Regions from separate parts of the Nonomuraea sp. NPDC048882 genome, predicted to be linked through region 2. Evidence: riboswitches for the same ligand, from Rfam matches in the RefSeq annotation. Region 2 holds a riboswitch; the other holds the start of a gene.
What was found. A riboswitch is a leader RNA that binds a small molecule or an ion and turns the genes downstream of it on or off. The one in region 2 is predicted to bind S-adenosylmethionine.

Region 1: it holds a riboswitch for S-adenosylmethionine, as region 2 does, so the genes downstream of both, AB0C27_RS54125 (aminotransferase class V-fold PLP-dependent enzyme) here and thrC (threonine synthase) in region 2, are expected to answer to the same signal.

The regions. Positions count from the first base shown of each region.
Region 1 is NZ_JBEZGB010000034.1:18,295-27,996, forward strand. It holds gene AB0C27_RS54110 (SAM-dependent methyltransferase) at 1-133, shown strand, start outside; gene AB0C27_RS54115 (cytochrome P450) at 237-1,400, opposite strand; gene AB0C27_RS54120 (TerC family protein) at 1,440-2,192, opposite strand; SAM riboswitch class IV at 2,310-2,425, shown strand; gene AB0C27_RS54125 (aminotransferase class V-fold PLP-dependent enzyme) at 2,472-3,770, shown strand; gene AB0C27_RS54130 (DoxX family protein) at 3,861-4,661, opposite strand; gene AB0C27_RS54135 (NADH-quinone oxidoreductase subunit D) at 4,784-5,929, shown strand; gene AB0C27_RS54140 (acyltransferase) at 5,926-7,104, shown strand; gene AB0C27_RS54145 (hypothetical protein) at 7,114-7,299, shown strand; gene AB0C27_RS54150 (DUF3180 domain-containing protein) at 7,304-7,777, opposite strand; gene folK (2-amino-4-hydroxy-6-hydroxymethyldihydropteridine diphosphokinase) at 7,774-8,277, opposite strand; gene folB (dihydroneopterin aldolase) at 8,274-8,666, opposite strand; gene AB0C27_RS54165 (nuclear transport factor 2 family protein) at 8,629-9,075, opposite strand; gene folP (dihydropteroate synthase) at 9,072-9,702, opposite strand, start outside.
Region 2 is NZ_JBEZGB010000011.1:382,921-392,622, reverse strand. It holds gene AB0C27_RS35720 (OB-fold domain-containing protein) at 1-21, opposite strand, end outside; gene AB0C27_RS35715 (S8 family serine peptidase) at 47-1,291, opposite strand; gene AB0C27_RS35710 (hypothetical protein) at 1,288-2,055, opposite strand; gene AB0C27_RS35705 (SAM-dependent chlorinase/fluorinase) at 2,183-2,989, opposite strand; gene AB0C27_RS35700 (DUF3263 domain-containing protein) at 3,107-3,406, shown strand; gene otsB (trehalose-phosphatase) at 3,446-4,216, shown strand; gene AB0C27_RS35690 (hypothetical protein) at 4,251-4,925, shown strand; gene AB0C27_RS35685 (MFS transporter) at 4,903-6,075, opposite strand; gene AB0C27_RS35680 (trehalose-6-phosphate synthase) at 6,241-7,665, opposite strand; gene AB0C27_RS35675 (RNA polymerase sigma factor) at 7,876-8,334, shown strand; SAM riboswitch class I at 8,414-8,555, shown strand; gene thrC (threonine synthase) at 8,569-9,702, shown strand, end outside.

The sequences.
Region 1 (9,702 bases), on a different contig from region 2:
GCGTCCGCCGCTCGACCTGGCCCGCGCCGATCCGCGCGGCTATCTCAAGGCACTGGCGCGGGCCTCGGAGGAGGGCGAGCTGATCGACCCGTCGGGGCTCGGCGGCTTCGGCTGGCTCAGCCAGAAGCGGTGAACGCCGGCGCGGTCGAGCGCCGGCACGGCCGGGTGCCGGCCCTGCCCGTCGGCCCGCTCAGGCGGGAAGCGGCGGGCGGGCGGCTCAGGCGGTGGCGGCGGGCTCAGGCGGTGGCGGTCAGGTCGAGGCTTTGCAGGCCGCGGATGATGTAGCCGGGCTTCCAAACCGGCTCCTCGCGCAGCTCCAGCGTGGCCGCCCGGTCCAGCAGCGCGCCGAACGACTCCGCCAGCTCGATCCTGGCCAGCGGCGCGCCCAGGCAGAAGTGGATGCCCGCCCCGAATGAGATGTGCGGATTGTCGGCACGGCCCACGTCGAGCCGGTCCGGGTCCTCGAACACGTCCTGGTCCCGGTTCGCCGAGCCGAACAGCAGCGCCACCTCCGAGCCGCGCGGGATCCGTACGCCGTGCACCTCGATGTCCTCCAGCACCCAGCGCTCGAACATCTGCAACGGCGTGTCCCAGCGCATCAGCTCCTCGACGGCGGTGGGCAGCAGAGACCGGTCCGCGCGCAGCCTGGCCAGCTCGCCGGGGTTCCTGAACAGCGACCACCAGCCGTTGCCCGTCACGTTCACGGTGGCCTCGTGGCCGGCGTTGAGCAGCAGGACGCAGGTGCCGACCAGCTCGTCCTCGGTCAGCTCGTCGATCTGGGTGAGCGCCGAGATCAGGTCCTCGCCCGGCGCGCGGCGGCGTTCGGCGGCCAGGGCCTTGAGGTAGCCGGCGAACTCGGACGCCGCGCGCACCGCGGTGTGCTGGGCCTCGGGGGCGGGGTTGAGCTCGTACATGCCGCAGATGTCGGCCGACCAGGGGCGCAGCAGGTGGCGGTCCTGGCCGGGGATGCCGAGCATCTCCGCGATGACGGTCACCGGGAGCGGCTCGGCCACCTCGGCGATCAGGTCACCGCCGCCCTTGTCCACGTACGCCGCCACCAGATCCCCCGCGATGGCGCGGACGCGGGGGCGCAGCGACTCGACCATGCGTGGCGTGAACGCCCTGGAGACCAGCCGGCGCAGCCTCGTGTGCACCGGCGGCTCCACGTCGAGCATGCCCGCCCTGATCACGCGCCAGAACGGCTCCTGGAACTCCGGCTCCGCCGGCCGGCCGAACTCCTCGTGGGTGGCCACGTGCAGGTAGGAGCGGCCCAGCCGGCGGTCTCTGAGCAGCGCGTTGACGTCGGCGTGCCGCGCGATGAGCCACTGGCCCGTCGGCTCGTAGTAGCTGACGGGCGCCTCGCGCCTCAACTCGTCGTACACGCGGTACGGGTACGCCACGAAATCAGGATTCCAAGGATCAAAGCCCACTATTTCATCTTAGGAGGGGGTTTCTCCTTCCTGGACGGCCTGCTGCCTCCTGGCGTGCCTGCTGCGTACCCGGATGTTGAGCAGCTCCACGACGACCGAGAACGCCATCGCGAAGTAGATGTAGCCCTTCGGGATGTGCTGGTCGAGGCCCTCGGCCACGAGCACCACCCCGATCAGCACCAGGAACGACAGCGCCAGCATCTTGATGGTCGGATGCGCGTCCACGAACCGGCTGATCGGCCCGGAGGCGAACAGCATCACCACCACGGCCACCACGACCGCAGCGATCATCACGCCCAGCTCGTCCACCATGCCGACGGCGGTGATCACGGAGTCCAGCGAGAACACCACGTCCAGCACCATGATCTGCACGATCACCGACGTGAAGGAGACGGCGGCGGCCTGCTTGCCGTCCTTGCCGGCCGGCGCCTCCATGCTGTGGTGGATCTCGGTGACGCTCTTGCCCAGCAGGAACAGCCCGCCGAGCAGCAGGATCAGGTCACGTCCCGAAATCTCCTGACCGAGCACCGTGAACAGCGGCTGCGTAAGCTGCACCACCCAGGACAGGCCGAACAGCAGGAGCAGCCGGCTGATCAGAGCCGCCGCCAGACCGAGCACGCGGGCCCTGTCGCGCTGCTCGGCGGGCAGCTTCCCGGCGAGGATGGAGATGAAAATGATGTTGTCGATCCCCAGAACGATCTCCAGGGCGACCAGGGTGAAGAAGCCGATCCAGATGTTCGGGTCGGCCACCCAGTCCAGCATCGGGTACCTCCATGACTCGGGGGTTGATGGGGGTTTCCCGGTAGCAACGAGCCGAGCCGGGCATTAGTTCGCGGGGTTGCGATTCATGCCGGGGTGTCGGTTATAGTTCCCCTCGTAGGTCATGAGTGCCAGCGACAAGCCCCGGCTAGCTGGCCGGCAACCCTCGCGTCCGCGGCGGGGTGCCCCGGGTGAAGACCTGGTCCGTCACGAGGTGTGGCGGGCAAGCGCGGGCTCCGTGGCTGCTTCCAGGGGTCCGATGGCCCTTCAGGAGGTACCCCTGTGTCCACTCTGACGATCTTCAACTCCGCCCGTACGCCCGAGGCCGCCCCCGCATCCGCGACGAGCCGGCCCATTCCCGCCGTGCTGGGAGCCGACCTGGAGGTGCCGGTCAAGGGCGGCAGACTGGTGGGGTACGCCAACCTGGACTACGCGGCCAGCGCGCCCTGTCTTGAGCCGGTCAGCGCCGCCGTCACCGCCGCGCTTCCGGCCTACTCCAGCGTCCACCGCGGCGCCGGCTACGCCTCTCAGCTCACCACCGCCCGGTACGAGCAGGCCCGCCACACGGTCAGGGCCTTCGTCGGCGCCCGCCCGGACGACTCCGTGATCTTCACCCGCAACACCACCGACGCCACGAACCTGCTGGCCGGCTGCCTGCCCGAGGGCACCACCACGGTGGTCTTCGACACCGAGCACCACGCCTCCCTGCTGCCCTGGCGGCACGCCGTGCGGCTGGCGCCGCCCGCCTTCCCCGGCGAGGCCGTGCGCGCCGCCGACGAAGCGCTGGCCGCGATCGAGGGGCCCAAGCTGCTGGTCGTCACCGCCGCCTCCAACGTCACCGGCGAGCTGTGGCCGATCGCCGCGCTGGCGCACATCGCGCATCGGCACGGGGCCAGGATCCTGGTGGACGCGGCGCAGCTCGTACCGCATCGGCGGCTCAACCTGACCGCGCTCGACCTGGACTACGTGGCCTTCTCCGGGCACAAGCTGTACGCGCCCTTCGGGGCCGGCGCGCTCGTCGGGCGGAGGGACTGGCTGGCCGAGGGTGAGCCGTACCTCAAGGGCGGGGGCGCGGTGCGCTCGGTCGGGGAGAGCGTGGAGTGGCACGACGACCCCGAGCCCAGGCACGAGGCCGGCACGCCCAACGTGCTCGGCGCCATCGCCCTGGCCGCCGCCTGCGACGCGCTGACCGCGACCGGCTGGACCGCGCTGGTGCGGGAGGAGGAGCGGCTGATCGCGCGGCTGCGCTCGGGGCTGGCCTCGATCGAGGGCGTACGGGAGCTGTCCCTGTGGGGGGACGACCACCCGCGCGTGGGCATCGTGTCGTTCACCGTGGCCGGGTACACGGCGCGCGAGGTGGCCGAGGCGCTGTCCGGCGAGTACGGCATCGGGGTGCGCGACGGGAAGTTCTGCGCGCACCCGTTCGTCCGGCACCTGCTGGGCACGTCTGAGGGCGCCCCCGACGGCGACTGCGCGGACGACACCGGCTCGGCGGTGCGAGCCTCGATCGGCATCGGGAGCACGCAGGAGCACGTGGACCGGCTGATCGAGGCCGTGCGGGACCTCGTCTCCCGCCGCTGAGCCGACCTCGGCCCGCGCGCCCGGGAACTCGGCCTGAGTCCTCGGAGCCCCGGAAGCTCGGCCTACGACCCGCGCGCGCGTGCCGGGAGGTCAGCGGTTCGGCGGCTTGTGGTGCTGCGGCGGCTCGTCGGAAACGAGCGCGTCGATCTCCCTCATGTCGTCGTCGTTGAACCTCCCGGAGCCGGTCGAGCCGGTCGAGCCGGTCGGGCCGGTCGAGCGGGTCGTGTCAGGCGAGCGGGTCGTGTCGGGCGCGGCCGGCTGCCTGGGCACCTCCGGACGGTCGGCCGACACGTCCCGCTCGGCGGGCGTCATGGGCCCGCCGGTGCGACCGCCCTGAGCCGTACCCGTGGCGGTCGTGCCCGCCGCGGTACCCGCGGCCGTGCCCGCCGCCGTGCCCGCCGCCGTGCCCGCCGTCATGCCCGCGTCGTCCCTGCTCGGGGCGTGCGCGGCCAGTTCCGCCTCGGCCACCCGCCGCTCCCCGCGCCTGCGGAAGACCGAGGCGAAGATGGCGTCCAGCCCGATGCGCCCGCCGCCCAGCGCGAGGAACAGCAGGCACAGCGCGCCGAGCGCCCCCGGCAGCTCCCAGCCGTTGTTCGCCGACAGCACGCCGTGGCTCCCGTGCACGAACACGATCGCGCCGATCATGTTGATCAGCAGCAGCAACGCCACTGGACGCACCAGCAGCCCGAGGATCAGGAAGACACCGCCGACGGTCTCGACGACGGTCGAGAACCCGGCCGCCATCACCGGCATCGGGATGCCCATCTCCCGGAAACCCTCGGAGGCGGCGCTGAGCCCGCCCTGCCACTTCTGCCAGCCGTGCGCGAGGAAGATCACGCCGGTGACGACTCGTGCGATCAGAGCTGCGACATCAAAAAGAACCTTCTTCATGGTGTTTTCTCCCCCCGTTACCGGTATTCCTCCCCATGTCCGGCTTCGGGATGCGTTTCCGTACCATCTCTTGACCATCCCCCGCGCTGGATCACGTGCGGGTACGGTGGCAGCATGGCCGTATGACGGAACGAGTGGTCGGAATCGGCGCGGGCGCGAAAGAGCTCGCCACCGAGGACATGATCCTCAACATCGGCCCGCAGCACCCGTCGACCCACGGGGTGCTCAGGCTCCGGCTGACCCTCGACGGCGAGCGCATCGCCACCGCCGAGCCGATCATCGGCTACATGCACCGGGGCGCGGAGAAGCTGTTCGAGGTGCGCGACTACCGTCAGATCATCATGCTGGCCAACCGGCACGACTGGCTGTCCGGCTTCGCGAACGAGCTGGGCGTGGTGCTCGCCGCCGAACGCCTGCTGGGCATGGAGCCGCCGGTCAGGGCCGTGTGGGCGCGCACGCTGCTGGCCGAGCTCAACCGGGTGCTCAACCACCTGATGTTCCTCGGCTCCTATCCCCTGGAGCTGGGCGCGATGACGCCGCTGTTCTACTCCTTCGACGAACGCGAACGCATCCAGGCCGTCATGGAGGAGATCTCCGGCGGGCGCATGCACTACATGTTCAACCGGGTCGGCGGGCTCAAGGAGGACCTGCCCCTCGGCTGGCTCGACCGGGTGAGCCAGGCCGTCGCCGAGACCCGCCGGCGCGTACCCGACATCGAGCACCTCATCCTGCACAACGAGATCTTCATCGCGCGCACCAGAGGCGTGGGCGTGCTCACCCGCGAGCAGATCATGCAGTACGGCGTCAGCGGCCCCATCGCCCGCGCCTCGGGCGTCGACTTCGACCTGCGCCGCGACGAGCCGTACCTGGCCTATCCCGAGCTGCCGGTGAAGGTCGTCACCCGGAGCGCGGGCGACTGCCACGACCGCTTCGAGATACTGTTCGAGCAGCTCAAGGTCTCGCTGGACCTGGCCGACGCCTGCGTCGAACGGCTGCGCTCGCTGCCGCCAGGCCCGGTCAACCAGCGGCTGCCCAAGGTGCTCAAGGTGCCGGAGGGCCACACGTACGCGTGGACGGAGAACCCGCTCGGGATCAACGGCTACTACCTGGTGTCGAAGGGCGACAAGACGCCGTGGCGGCTCAAGCTGCGCTCGGCCTCCTACAGCAACATCCAGGTGCTGCGCGAGATGCTGCCCGGGCATCTCGTGGCCGACATGGTGGCCATCCTCGGCTCCATGTTCTTCGTGGTAGGTGACATCGACAAGTGACCTCCACTCCCGTCCCCGCCCCCAGCCCCTCCCCTTCAGCAGAGCGCGACAAGTACGTCGACTGGCTGCGCGCGCTGAGCCTGGTCGTCGTGGTCCTGTGGCACTGGGCCTTCACCATCCTGGAGTGGAAGCCGCACGGCCCCGAGCCCACCAGCCCGCTGGGCTTCACCTCCGGCCTGTGGATCCTCACCTGGCTGCTGCAGGTGCTGCCGCTGTTCTTCTACGTCGGCGGCCACGTGCACCTGCTGTCCTGGCGCCGGGCCAGGGCGCGCGGGGTCGGCATCGGCTCGTTCGTGGCGCGGCGGATCAAGGCGCTGGCCTTACCCGCGCTGGTCCTGTCCGGGGTGTGGATCGCCATCGGGGCGGCGGTGACGTACACGTTCCAGGTGGACTGGATGTGGCGGGTCGTGCTGCTGGTGCTCAGCCCGCTGTGGTTCCTCGGCGTCTACCTCGTGCTGATCGCGCTGCTGCCGCTCGCGCTCTGGCTGCACAAGCGCTACGACGTGCTCACCCTCATCTGGCTCGGCGGCGCGGCGCTGGTGGTGGACGTGCTGCGCTTCCGGTACGAGGTGGAGGGCGTCGCCTGGCTCAACATGATCATCATCTGGGGGCTGGCCCACCAGGCCGGGTTCTTCTACGACCGCGTCGTCGAGCTGCCCAGACGCTATGACGTGGCGCTGCTGTGGACGGGGCTGTTCGCCCTGTTCGGGCTCGTCTACTCCGGCATCTATCCGGGCTCGATGGTCGGGGTGCCCGGCGACAAGTGGTCCAACATGGCGCCGCCCACGTTCGTCATCGTCGCGCTGCTGCTCTTCCAGATCGGGCTGGTCGAGGTGCTGCGCCCGGCCATGGAACGGGTGCTGGAACGGCCGGGCTGGCGGCGGCTCAACGAGTTCATCAACCGTTACGCGCTGCCGCTGTTCCTCTTCCACACCACCGGGATGGCCATCTCCCTGGGCCTGTCGTGGTGGCTGTTCGGCTCGCTGGGCGACCGGATCCCGCCGGACACGGTGTGGTGGCTGGAACGCCCGATCGCCGTCATCGGGCCGCTCATCTGCACGGCCCCGGTCATCTATCTCTTCGGCCGCCGTCGTGCCCCCCATCTGGCCCCCCGTCGGCCGCCCGGCGGGCCCGCGTCGGGCAAACGCGGGACAAGGGCGTCGGCGGGTCCATAAGCTCGGGACATGGCTGAGATCGCCTTCCGGGCCAACGCCGAAGACGAGCGGATCATCCGCACCGCCCTTCGCGAAGACGAACGGCCGAGTGACGTCCTGCGCCGCGCGCTGCGCCTGCTCCAGCGCGAGATGTGGCACGACCGCCTGGCCGCGGCGGCCCGCAAGGCCGTGGAGGGCCTGGGCGAGCACAACTAGAGCCCTAGTCGCGTCCGTTCTGCCGGTACTGGCCTTGTTCTTCCGGATCCTTGGGGATGCGGCAGGCGTGCTCCAGGTAGAGCGCGGCGCAGACCAGCACGACGCACGACACGAACGACCCGGCCGAGACGAAGAACTCGCCGCGCGGCGTCTCCCGGTCGAGCAGTTGCACGGTGTGCAGGGCGAATCCGGCGAAGATCCCGCCGAAGGCCGCCCCCGCGTACGCCGACGCCTTCGCCAGCGCCGCCAGCCGGGCCACGGCCAGCGGCTCGACCGGCTTGGTTCCGGGCTTCCTGGCGATCCTGGCCTTGGTCGCCCAGCCGCTGTAGCCCTCGCCGACGGCCAGCAGCAGGACCGTGGGGATCGCGGTCCAGGGCATGAGAGGCAGCTCGGAGTAGATCGGCCGGATCACCGCCCAGGTCAGCAGGGCGAGGACGGCGAAGATGCCGGCCAGGAGGCCGGGATGGGTGGGCTTCAATCGGGCCTCTGCAGCTTGAGGTCGTCGCGCAGGCGCACGCCCTGCTCCTCGACCGCCTCCAGCAACTCCGCCACCCGCCCGTGGCCCGGGACCACACCCTCGGGGTCGGCCTTCGACCAGGGCACGAGCACGAACGCACGCTCGTGGGCCCGTGGATGCGGCAGCGTCAGGTCGGGGTCGTCGCTGACCTGGTCGCCCACGACGATCAGGTCGATGTCGAGGGTGCGCGGGCCCCAGCGCTCCTCGCGTACGCGGCCGAAGGCGTTCTCCACGCCCTGAGCCCGCTCCAGCAGGGTGCGCGGCGCGAGCGTCGTCTCGGCCACCACGATCGCGTTGAGGAAGGGCCGCTGCCCCTCCGGCCCTCCTACGGGGTCGGTCTCGTAGACGGGGGACGCCTTGACGAACTCCAGCCCCGGAGCGTCGAACAGCGTGTCCACGGCACCCTGCAACGTCTGGAACCGGTGCCCCAGGTTGCTGCCGAGAGAGAGCACGACCTTCATCCGCGGCTCCGCTCAATCGTCACGATCACGTCGTCGAACGGCAGCGGGATCGGCGCCGCCGGCTTGTGCACGCTCACCTCGACCTTACGCACCGGCTCGCCCGCCAGGCACACGTCCGCCAGGCGCTGCGCGAGCGTCTCGATCAGCTCGACCGGCTCGCCCTCCACCACCTCGACCAGCGCCTGCGCCAGCTCCCCGTAGTGGACGGTCTTGGTCAGGTCGTCGCCGGCCGCCGCCGGCGCGGTGTCGAGGAACAACGTCGCGTCCACCACGAACTCCTGCCCGAGCTCCCGCTCGGCGGCGAGCACGCCGTGTCTCCCCCTGGCCCGCAGGCCCTTGAGAGTGATGCGATCAGGGCTCAAGCTCGCCTTCCTCCTCCTCGTCGTCATCCCCCTGGAGCACCGGCGAGCCGTGGTGCATCCACAGCCGCCAGCCCTGCGGGGTGCGGAGGTAGACGTTGCTCGCCACCACCTTGCCCGCGGCGAAACTGGCCTCACCCTCCTCGCCCGCGGTCAGGATGTTCTCCACACAGGTCAGGACGGCCACATCACCCAGCACGGTCGTGTTGACGTCGGTCAGCACGAACTGGATGTAGGTCGTGTTGGCCATGATCAGGGCCCACGACCGCAGCACCTCGGAGCGGCCCGTCAGCAGGGTCCAGCCCGGATGGACGCAGCTCACCTGGTCGTCGGTGGTGTCCTCGGCCCAGATCTCCGTCATCTTGTCCAGGTCCGCGCTCTCGATCGCGGTGTAGAACTCCTGGTTGACCGTCTCGATGGCGGCGGTGTCGACGCTCATGTGTTGGCTCCGGCTCTCTTCCATGCGGCTGCCACGCGCACGGCATCGGCATTGGGACCTACTTCGTGCACGCGTACGCACCACGCGCCGGCCTGCGCGGCCAGCGCGGTCACGGCCAGCGTGGCGTCGTCGCTGCGGCTGAACGGCCGGGGCGTGCCGTCGGCGTCGGCCAGCAGCCGCCCCAGGAAACGCTTGCGCGACGCCCCGATGAGCAACGGATAACCCAGCTCCGTCAGCTCGGGGATGCCCGCGAGCAACGCCCAGTTGTGCTCGGCGTTCTTGGCGAAGCCGAGGCCAGGATCGAGCACGATCTGCTCCTCCGTGACCCCCTCCGCCAGCACCAGGTCGACTCGCTTGCTCAGTTCCTCGCGCACCTCCGTGACCACGTCGGCGTAGACGGCGCGGGTGTCCATGTCATGGCTGTGGCCGCGCCAGTGCATCACGACGTAGGTGACGCCGGTCGCGGCCACCACGCGCGGCATCTCGGGGTCGGCCAGGCCGCCGCTCACGTCGTTGACGAGCTGGGCGCCCGCCTCGACCGCGGCCTTGGCCACCTCGGCGCGCATCGTGTCGACGCTGACCGCCACGCCCTCCGAGCGCAGCGCCCTGATCACCGGGACGACCCTG
Region 2 (9,702 bases):
GCCGTCGATCGCGTACGTCATAGCCGGAGTATCACACAAGCGCTTGCTAGGTTACATCCCTCCGCCGGGTCCTGCGCCGCAGCACCACCCGCGCCGACATCACCACCATCAGCAGCAGCATGCCGCCCACCACCGGCACCCTGGTGGCCGGCACGGGCCCGTCGCCGAAGTACGGCCCAGGACCGGCGGCCAGGGCGGTGACCGGCACCGCCAGCCGGTCCGCCATCCGCAGGGCGAGCAGCGCGTCGACCACGCCGTGCCCGTAGGCGGGGCTGTAGCCGCCCGACGGCTGCCGCCCGGTGCCCAGCTCGATGGCCCTGCGCACGTGGTAGGGCGACATGCCGGGATGCGCCGACCTGATCAGCGCCGCGATGCCCGCGACCATGGCGGCGGCCGAGCTGGTGCCGTCGCCGACCACGTACGAGGTGCCCGCGTCGGCCGTGACGATCTGCGTGCCCGGCGCCACCACCGACACGTAGTCCTGCTTGTTGGAGAACCGGGCCACCCTCATCCGCCGGTCGACCGCGCCCACCGCGATCACCCCCGGGTAGGCGGCGGGGAAGTTCTTCCTGTTGGCGGCGGCGCCGTCGTTGCCCGACGAGGCCACCAGTACCGCTCCCTTGCTGATCGCGTGCTGGACGGCCTCCTCCTCCGCCGCGTACCCCTCCCACGCGCCGCTGCCGCCGCCGAGCGACATGCTGATGACGTCGGCGCCGTGGTCGGCCGCGTACCGGATGCCCTTGGCCAGCGCGTCACGCCAGCCGGAGAGCTGCCTGCCGCGCCGCGGGTCGCCGTTCTCCAGCGTCACCCGTACGGACAGCACCTTGGCGGCGGGGGCCACCCCGATGATGCCGCTGCCGTCGCCGTGCCCGCGACCCGCGATCAGGCTGGCCATGGCGGTGCCGTGCGGGCCCCAGGGCACGTCGCCGGTGCCGGTCAGGTCGGGGCCCTGGATGACGGCGCCGCGCAGGTCGGGGTGGTTCGCGTTCACACCGGTGTCCAGTACGGCCACCACCACGCCCGCGCCCTTGCTCACCCGCCACGCCTCAGGCAGCCGCAGTGTGCCGAGCTGCCACTGCCCGGCCCGCGCCGCCTCCCCCAGATCACCGACATCGTCTGCCACGCCGGTCGCGCCCGCTGCGCCTGCGGCGCCTGTCGCGTACGCCGCGCCTGCCGTGTCCGCTTTGTCTGCGGTGCGGGTCGTGTGGGTGGTGGCGTGGGCGGCGGTGCCGGGGACGGCGATGACGGCCGTCAGGCCGGCCACCAGCGTCGGGACGATGAGCCGCCTCATCGGGTCAGCGCCTGGTGCAGGACCGTCGCCAGTTGCCGCGCCGCGTGCCGCAGTCGGACCATGGCGCCGTCGCCCGGCCGGTACGCCCGCCCGTCGGCGTATCCGGCGGCCGTCGCCACCACATAACGCTCGTCGGAGTCGACCACGACGCCGGTGAAGTACTGCCGATCGCCGAACCGCTCGGCCGCTCCGCCGGGGAAGGCCACCGGCCGCACGGTGGCGGGCCGCCCGGCATCGGCGAAAACGGCCCCGAGACCCGCCGTCGGGCCTGCCACGAAAACGGTCCCGAGACCGGCTGTCGGGCCTGCCACGAATACGGCTTCGGGATCGGCCGCTGGGCCTGCCGCGGACCCGGCCGTGAAACCGTCTGCGGACCCGGCCGTGAAACCGTCTGCGGATCCATCCGTGAGACCGGCTCCCGGATCGGTGGCGGGAGCGAGGGTCTGGGTGGGTGGCCGGCTGTCGAGTACGGCGATGCCGACGGTGACGACGAAGGTGCCGGTGCTGTCCGCGTACGTGGCGCGTAACGCCGTACGGCACCCCGGACCCACGACGGCCGGCTGGAAGGCGCGACGGCAGGGCGCCTCGGGGGCGACTCCGGCCAGCACATACGTGACCCGCGCCCCCGAAGGGCTGGAGCCGGGCACCGAGTCGGGGAAGACCCGGGCGACCGGCCACGCGTGCCAGCGTTCTGAGACGGTCGGGGCCGGTGAGGGCCAGACCGCGGCCATGATGGACAACAGCACAAGGGACAAATGGAACATGTCAACCTCGAACAGGAGGGGAGGGACCTCCGATCTGTTCCGCATTCTGACACGAGAGCGTTCAGTCATTCCGACGCTTCGGTAAACAGACCGATACGTGGAGTAATTCCGATCTACGGCTTTCCGCCTACGGAGTGGGCGAAAGTCGGACATGTGCCCCAGGCGGGAGCCCCAGCCGCTGGGCCGCGTCACCACAGTTGATCGCGATGGCGATCAGCCCGGCCGAGTCCGCGAACGCCACCAGTTCCCCCGGCGGCACCGCCGCGTACGTCTCACGGAAGGGAAGCGCGAGCTGCCGCCGCCCCAGCCACACCCCCAGCGTGTCGCCCACCCGTACGCCCAGCGCCTGAAGGTCGCCGGCCGCGATCGACAGCTGCGTGTTGCCGTAACGGTCGACCGAGACCACCTCGCCCTCTACCGAGCCCTCGCGCAGCTGCGAGGTCGGCTCGGGCAGCGAGACCAGCCGGGACAGCGGCACCTCGGGCCCCAGGTCCGCCGGAGGCAGCCCGCCGTACAGCCGCCCCGCGACCGGCGCGAAGACATCGCGCCCGTGGAAGGTCGGCGAGACCGGATGCAGGAAGTGCTCGGAGTTGCTGATCTCGTACGCCGCCACCGCGCCGCCGCTGGCGTGCACCGCCCACGAGAGCACCCCGTTGTCGGGGCCGATGAACACCCGGCCGCCCGCCTCGACGGCCACCGCCCGCCTGGCGCCGCCCGCACCCGGATCGACCGCGCCGATGTGGATGCCCAGCGGCAGGTAGGGGATGGTCTGGGCCAGGATCGCCGCCCCGCGCCGTACGTCGCCGGAGGGGATCAGGTGGCACACGTCGATCACGCGGGCCTCGGGAGCGATGCCGGCGATCACGCCATGACAGGCCGCCACGTAACCGTCTTCGAGGCCGTAGTCCGTGAGGAGCGTGATGACTGAGGTCACATTTGGTGACTGTACGTCCCTCAATCCGCCGTGAACAGCCGCACTCGGCACATTACGATGGCCTCGGGCCGCGTGCGAGCGACGTGACCGTCACTCGCCCCTTTCGAGGAGGACACCATGGGAGCACCGCTCAGCGGTGACAATGCTGCCCAGGAACCGTCCCGACAACCGCTCTCAGAACGCGACATCGAGCTCCTCGCCTTCGAGCGCCAATGGTGGCGCTACGCGGGCGCGAAGGAGCAGGCCATCAAGGAGAGCTTCGGTTTCTCCGCCACGCGCTACTACCAGCTGCTCAGCGAGCTGATCGACAGGCCGGAGGCTCTTGAGCAGGACCCCATGCTGGTCAAGAGGCTGCGCAGGCTTCGGTCCACCCGCCAGCGCGAGCGCGCCGCCAGAAGGTTTGGCATGCGCCCCTGACCGGCTGGGTACGGCAGCCGCGTGAAGAACATCCCTGGAATGGAAGCGATCTTGCGTGATCCGGCAGGCGCCGTGATCGGGCTCGACTTCGACGGGACACTGTCGCCGATCGTGCCCGATCCGGCCCAGGCCGTGATCCATCCCGAAGCGCCGGCCGTACTCGCCGACCTGGGCGCTCACGTCCTCGCGGTGGCCGTCGTGACCGGCAGGCCCGCGGCCACCGCGCTGGAGCTCGGCCCCGGCCTGGCCGACGTTGAGGGGCTGGTCGTGCTCGGCCACTACGGCTTCGAACGCTGGGAGGACGGACGGATCTCCGCGCCCCCGCCCCCGCCCGGGGTGCCCAGGGCCGAGGCGGAGCTGCAACTGCTGCTCGGCACGCTCGACCTCAAGGGCGTCGTCATCGAGGACAAGGGCCGGGCCGTGGCCGTGCACACCAGGCGCAGCCCCGACCCCGAGGGCGCGCTGGCCGTGCTGCGCGAGCCGCTGGCCAAGCTGGCGGAGAAGCACGACCTGGTGATCGAGCCTGGGCGCATGGTGCTGGAGCTGCGGCCGCCCGGCATGGACAAGGGACACGCGCTGAGCCTGTTCCTGGCCGAGAAGGCCGCGAGGTCGGTGATGTTCGTGGGTGACGACCTGGGCGATCTGGCCGCGTTCGACGCCGTACGCGCCTCGGGGCTGCCCGGGGTGACCGTGTGCAGCGGCTCCGCCGAGGTGACCGCACTGGCCGAACGGGCCGACATCGTGGTGGACGGGCCGCAGGGCGTGGTGGCGCTGCTGCGCGAGCTGGGGTCGGCGTTCAGTCGTTCGTGATTGTGCTGCAAGTCCCGCTTTCTAGGGTCGGGGCATGCCCAAGCGTCATCTCGCCGTCGCGGCCCTCACCGCGATCACCCTCCTCGCCGCACCCCTCTCCACCGGCGCCGCGTACGCCACCAGCGCCCCGTACACCGCGAACGCCGCAAACACCGCGAGCACGGCGTACGCCACAAGCGCCGCGAGCACCGCGAACGTGAGCAGTGTCGCGACCACTCAGCCGCTCAAGCTCAGGGGCGGGCTGACGCTCCACCTGCCGATCACATGGGCGGTCCACCGGGTCCGCCCCGACTGGACCCGCGTGGTCACCGGCAAGTGCGCCAAGCCCTCCAGCGGTTACGGCACCCCGGGCTGCCGGAGCTTCTGGGTGCTCGGTCCCAAGGCCATCAAGTACGGCAACGAGTTGTTCCACGCCTACGACGGGAGGCGGCCGTTCTATCCCGCGACCGACGTGCAGCAGTGCCCGAGCAACGGCAAGTGGGGCCAGACCCTCGGCTCGGCCAAGGCCACGGGGCTGCGCCAGGTCGGCCCGGGGCACAAGGCCGCCTACCGCGAGTGGCGGGCCTCCTGCGTCTCGTACGCGAACGGCAAGGTGAAGTCGCGTTACACGCAGCGCGAGTGGTACCTGCCGAAGACCAGGATCCTCGTCGTCGACCAGTGGAGGACGCCGGGCCTGCCGGACGTGCTCAGGAACGCCGACTGGAGCTGAGCACCCCGGCCACGGCCAGGCCGATGAGCACCGGCACCAGGAGGAACGCCTTCCAGGTGCCGAAGCCGTCCGCGAGCGCGCCGAGCGCGAGCGGGCCCACCGCGATGGCGGCTCCCGCCCAGATCGGCGAGGCCGCAGCGGCCAGGTCGGCCCGGCCTCCCGCGCCGGCGATCAGCCCCGACAGCGCCAGCGGGAAGTGCAACGAGGCGCCGAGCCCGCAGACCACCAGCCCGGCGTAGGAGAGCGCCGGGTGGGTGCTCAGCCAGAACAGCAGCCAGCCCGCGAACGCCACCGCCAGCGCCCCCACGAACAGCGGCACGGGGGGCAGGCGCAGCGCGAGCTGCGCCCCGGCGAACCTCCCGGCCGCCAGCCCGCCCACGAACGCCGTCAGCCCCGTGGCCGCCGCGGCCGCGCTGATTCCCGTACGGCCGGCGAACAGGTCGGCGGCCCACAGGTTGAACGTGAACTCCATCGCCACGCAGCAGAACAGCACCAGCCCCGCCAGATGAAACCCCCACCCCGGCCTGCCCACCGCCTCCGTACCCGCACTGGCTTCGGCCGGCTGTTGCGGGACAGGAGGCGATGGCGGCCAGACGCGGCCCATGAACAGGGCCAGCAGCACGCTCACGACCGGTGTGACCAGCAGCGCCGCCCGCCAGCCGAACGTGCTCTGGGCGACCACGCTGAGGCAGAACGTCATCCCCATGCCCACCACCACGCCCACGGCGTTGGCCTCGCTGATCGCGGCCGGGCCCGCCGGGCCGTGGTGGTCGCTGAGCGCGGCCATGGCGGTGTAGAGCATGATCGAGCTGAACCCGCCCGAGACGCCGTACCCGAGCATCGTCAGGGGCAGGGCGTCGGCGGGGACGATCACGAGCAGGCCGGCGTTCATCCCGGCCAGGCCGATCCAGGTCGTCGCGCGCCGGCCGAACCTGCGGGTGAGCGCCGGCAGCAGCAGCCCGGCCACGATTGTGCCCACGGCCATGGCGGTGCCGTGCAGGCCCGCGACGGTGGCCGGGACGCGCAGGTCGGCGCGGAGCAGCGGCAGGGCGGCGCTCAGGCCGTACATGTAGGTGGCGAACGCGCCGAGCTGCAGGTAGATGAGCCAAGTCGGGCGATCTCTGATCAGCCGGATGGGCGGTAAGACCATGCTCACCCGGCAGCCTCCTGATCGGTGAGGGGCGTCGCCTTCTCATGGTAGGTCAGCGCGCCGAGCCCGCTCGGAACCGGGGGCCGAGCAGACTCAGGCGAAAACCCGCAGAGCAGGCTCGGGCGAAACCGCTGAGCCGGATCGGGTGAGAACCCCCGAGCCGGCTCAGGTCAGGGCGTCGAGCTGGGCGGCGAACCACTTCTGCGGCGGCAGGGCGGTCGCGGCCGCGTGCAGCTTGTCGCGGCGCATGCGGCGCTCGTCTTCCGGCATGACCAGCGCGTCGTGCAGGGCCGCCGCGGTGCCGCTGATGTCGTACGGGTTGACCAGGAGCGCGTGCTGCCCCAGCTCGGCCGCCGCCCCCGCCTCCCGCGACAGCACCAGCGCGCACCGCTCGGACAGGACAGGCCCCTCCTTGGCGACCAGGTTCATGCCGTCGCGGATGGGGTTGACGAGCAGCACGTCGGCCATCCGGTACGCGGCCAGCGAACGCGGATAGTCGTCGTTGACGTTGAGTATCAGCGGGTCCCAGTCGTCGGTGGCGTACTCGTCCTCGATCTCCTGGGCGCGGCGCTGCACCGAAGCGGTGTATTCGCGGTATTCGGGCAGGTCGTGCCGGCTGGGATAGGCGAAGGCGAGGTGGACGACCCGGCCGTGCCACTCGGGATGGGCGGCCAGGAACTCGCGGTAGGCGATCAGGCCGCGGACGATGTTCTTCGACAGCTCGGTGCGGTCGATGCGGACGATCAGCCTGCGGTCGCCCACCTGGTCCCTGAGCGCGGTCATGTGGGACTCGACGTCGGGCTCGCTGGCCCGCTCCCACAGTGCCGAGCCGTCCACGCCGAGGCTCTGCACCCCGATGCGGGTCGTGCGGCCCTCGTGGGTGACGCTGCGCCCGACGCGGTCGGCCTCGGCGCCCAGCAGGCGCTCGCAGCAGTCCATGAACGCCTGGGCCCATCTGTCAGTGAGAAACCCGGCGTGATCGGCTCCCAGGATGCCCTCCAGGACCTCGCGCGCCACCTCGTCGGGCAGCAGCGAGAAGTATTCCGGCGGCGCCCACGGCGTGTGGCTGAAGTGGGCGATGCGCAGGTCGGGCCGCTCGGCGCGGAGCATGGCGGGGGTCAGCGTAAGGTGATAGTCCTGCACCATCACGCGGGCGCCGTGGCCGGCCTCCTCGGCCAGCGCCAGCGCGAACGCCCCGTTGTAGTCGCGGTAGGACTCCCACTCGCGCTCGAACCTCGTGCCGAAGTTGGGCGTGTTGGGGATGTCGTAGAGCAGGTGGTTGACGAACCACAGGGTGGAGTTGGCCACGGCGTTGTAGGCGCGGTGGAAGACGGCGGGCGCGATGTCGAGCATGCGCAGCGGGCCCGTGTCGTAGCCGGCCTGGTCGATGCGGCCGCCGGAGGCCAGACGCACGGCGCTGCGGTCGCCGTCGGACAGCGCGGCGCAGACCCACAGCACGCCGTCGTCCTTGGCCACGCCCGACAGGCCCGAGACGAGCCCGCCGCCGCCGCGCCGCATGGTCAGCTCGCCGTCGTCGGAGACGGTGAAGGAGACCGGGCCTCTGTTGGAGGCGAGCAGGACGCTGTTCATGGACATCCTCGGTCAGTGAGTCGCGGGATTGACGCGCGGACCGCGCCATCTCGCGTGCGGCGGGGCGAGGAAGTCAACTAGGCTCCCATCGATCACAAACATAGGATCCCATCTATGGCGCTTGATGAGCTAACCGAGGAACTCGCCCGCTCCGCGGCCGGAGGAGACCATCGCGCACTTGGCGAGCTCCTGGCGCGGATCGAGCCTGACGTGCTGCGCCACTGCGCCCGAATCCTCCCTTATCACCAGGATGCGGAAGAGGCCTCGCAAGATACGTTGCTGGCCGTGGCGCGCAACATCGGCCGCTTCGAGGGGCGGGCCAGGTTCAGCACCTGGCTGCACATCGTGACCGCCAACTGCGCGCGGACGACGTACCGGACGCTCAAGCGCAGGTCGGCCGAGCAGAGCTCGGACGAGCTGCCCATGCAGAAGCCCGACGTGCGGCGGGTCAGCGTGATCGCGGGCTCGCGGCTCGACCTGCTCGACGCGATGGAGGCGCTGGAGGCCGACAAGCCCGACCTGGCGCAGGCGCTGGTGCTGCGCGACATCGTCCAGCTCGACTACAACGAGGTGGCCGAGCAGCTCGGCATTCCGCTCGGCACCGCGAAGTCCCGCATCCACCAGGCGCGCAAATACGTGCAGGGTGTCCTGGGCGAGGATTATCGCTGAGACCACCCGTCCCACATGGTGAGACGGGTGGAAGTTTCGGCCACTTGAGCGGGTAGAGTCCAGTTCAACAACTTCATATTGCTCATCCAGAGGGGTGGAGGGACCGGCCCTGCGAAGCCCCGGCAACCCTCCCGGCTTTCGACTCGCGACCTGGCGAGGCCGACCGGGACTAGGTGCCAATTCCGGTTCGCGGTCAAGGTGGCCGTGGGCGAAGATGAGGGAAGGCCTCGCTTCATGTCGCTCGACTTTGGTCCTGCTGTCGGTCTGTCCTGCCGTGAGTGCGGCGCGCGTTACCCCCTGGGTCCGAGCTTCGCCTGTCTGGAGTGTTTCGGGCCGCTTGAGGCGGCCTACGACTTCGGCACGGTGACCCGGGCGGACATCGAGTCCGGCCCGGCCAACATCTGGCGTTACCGCGCGCTTCTCCCCGTCCCGGCTGACGTGACCGAAAAGCCGAATATGAACCCGGGCTGGACCAAATTGGTCAAGGCCGGAAACCTCGGCAAGTCACTGGGCCTCAAATCCCTGTACGTGAAGGACGACTCGGGAAACCCCACCCACTCCTTCAAGGACCGCGTGGTCGCCATGGCCGTCGAGGCGGCGCGCAACTTCGGCTTCCACACGCTCTCCTGCTCCTCCACGGGCAACCTCGCGGGCGCGGTCACCGCCGCCGCGGCGCGGGCCGGGCTCGACGCGTGCGTGTTCATCCCGTCCGACCTCGAAGCCGCGAAGATCGCCATGGCCCGCGTGTTCGGTGGCCGGCTGATCGCGATCGACGGCAGCTACGACGAGGTCAACCGGTTCTGCTCCGAGCTGATCGGCGACCCCATGGGCGACAAGTGGGGCTTCGTCAACGTCAACCTGCGGCCCTACTACGCCGAGGGCTCCAAGACGCTCGCGTACGAGATCGCCGAGCAGCTCGGCTGGCGGCTGCCCGAGCAGATCGTCATCCCCATCGCCTCCGGCTCCCAGCTCACCAAGATCGACAAGGGCTTCAAGGAGCTGATCCAGCTGGGGCTGGTCGAGGACACGCCCTACAAGATCTTCGGGGCACAGGCCGAAGGCTGCTCGCCGGTGTCGGCCGCGTATAAGGCCGGTCACGACGTCGTCCAGCCGGTCAAGCCCGACACCATCGCCAAGTCACTGGCCATCGGCAACCCGGCCGACGGTCCCTACGTGCTGGACATCGCACGACGCACCGGAGGGGGCGTCGAGGACGTCACGGACGCCGAGATCGTGGCCGCCATCAAGCTGCTCGCCTCGACCGAGGGAGTCTTCGCCGAGACCGCGGGCGGGGTGACCGTCGGCGTGCTGAAGAAGCTGGCCGAGAGCGGCAGGCTCGACCCCGAGGCCGAGACCGTGGTGCTGAAC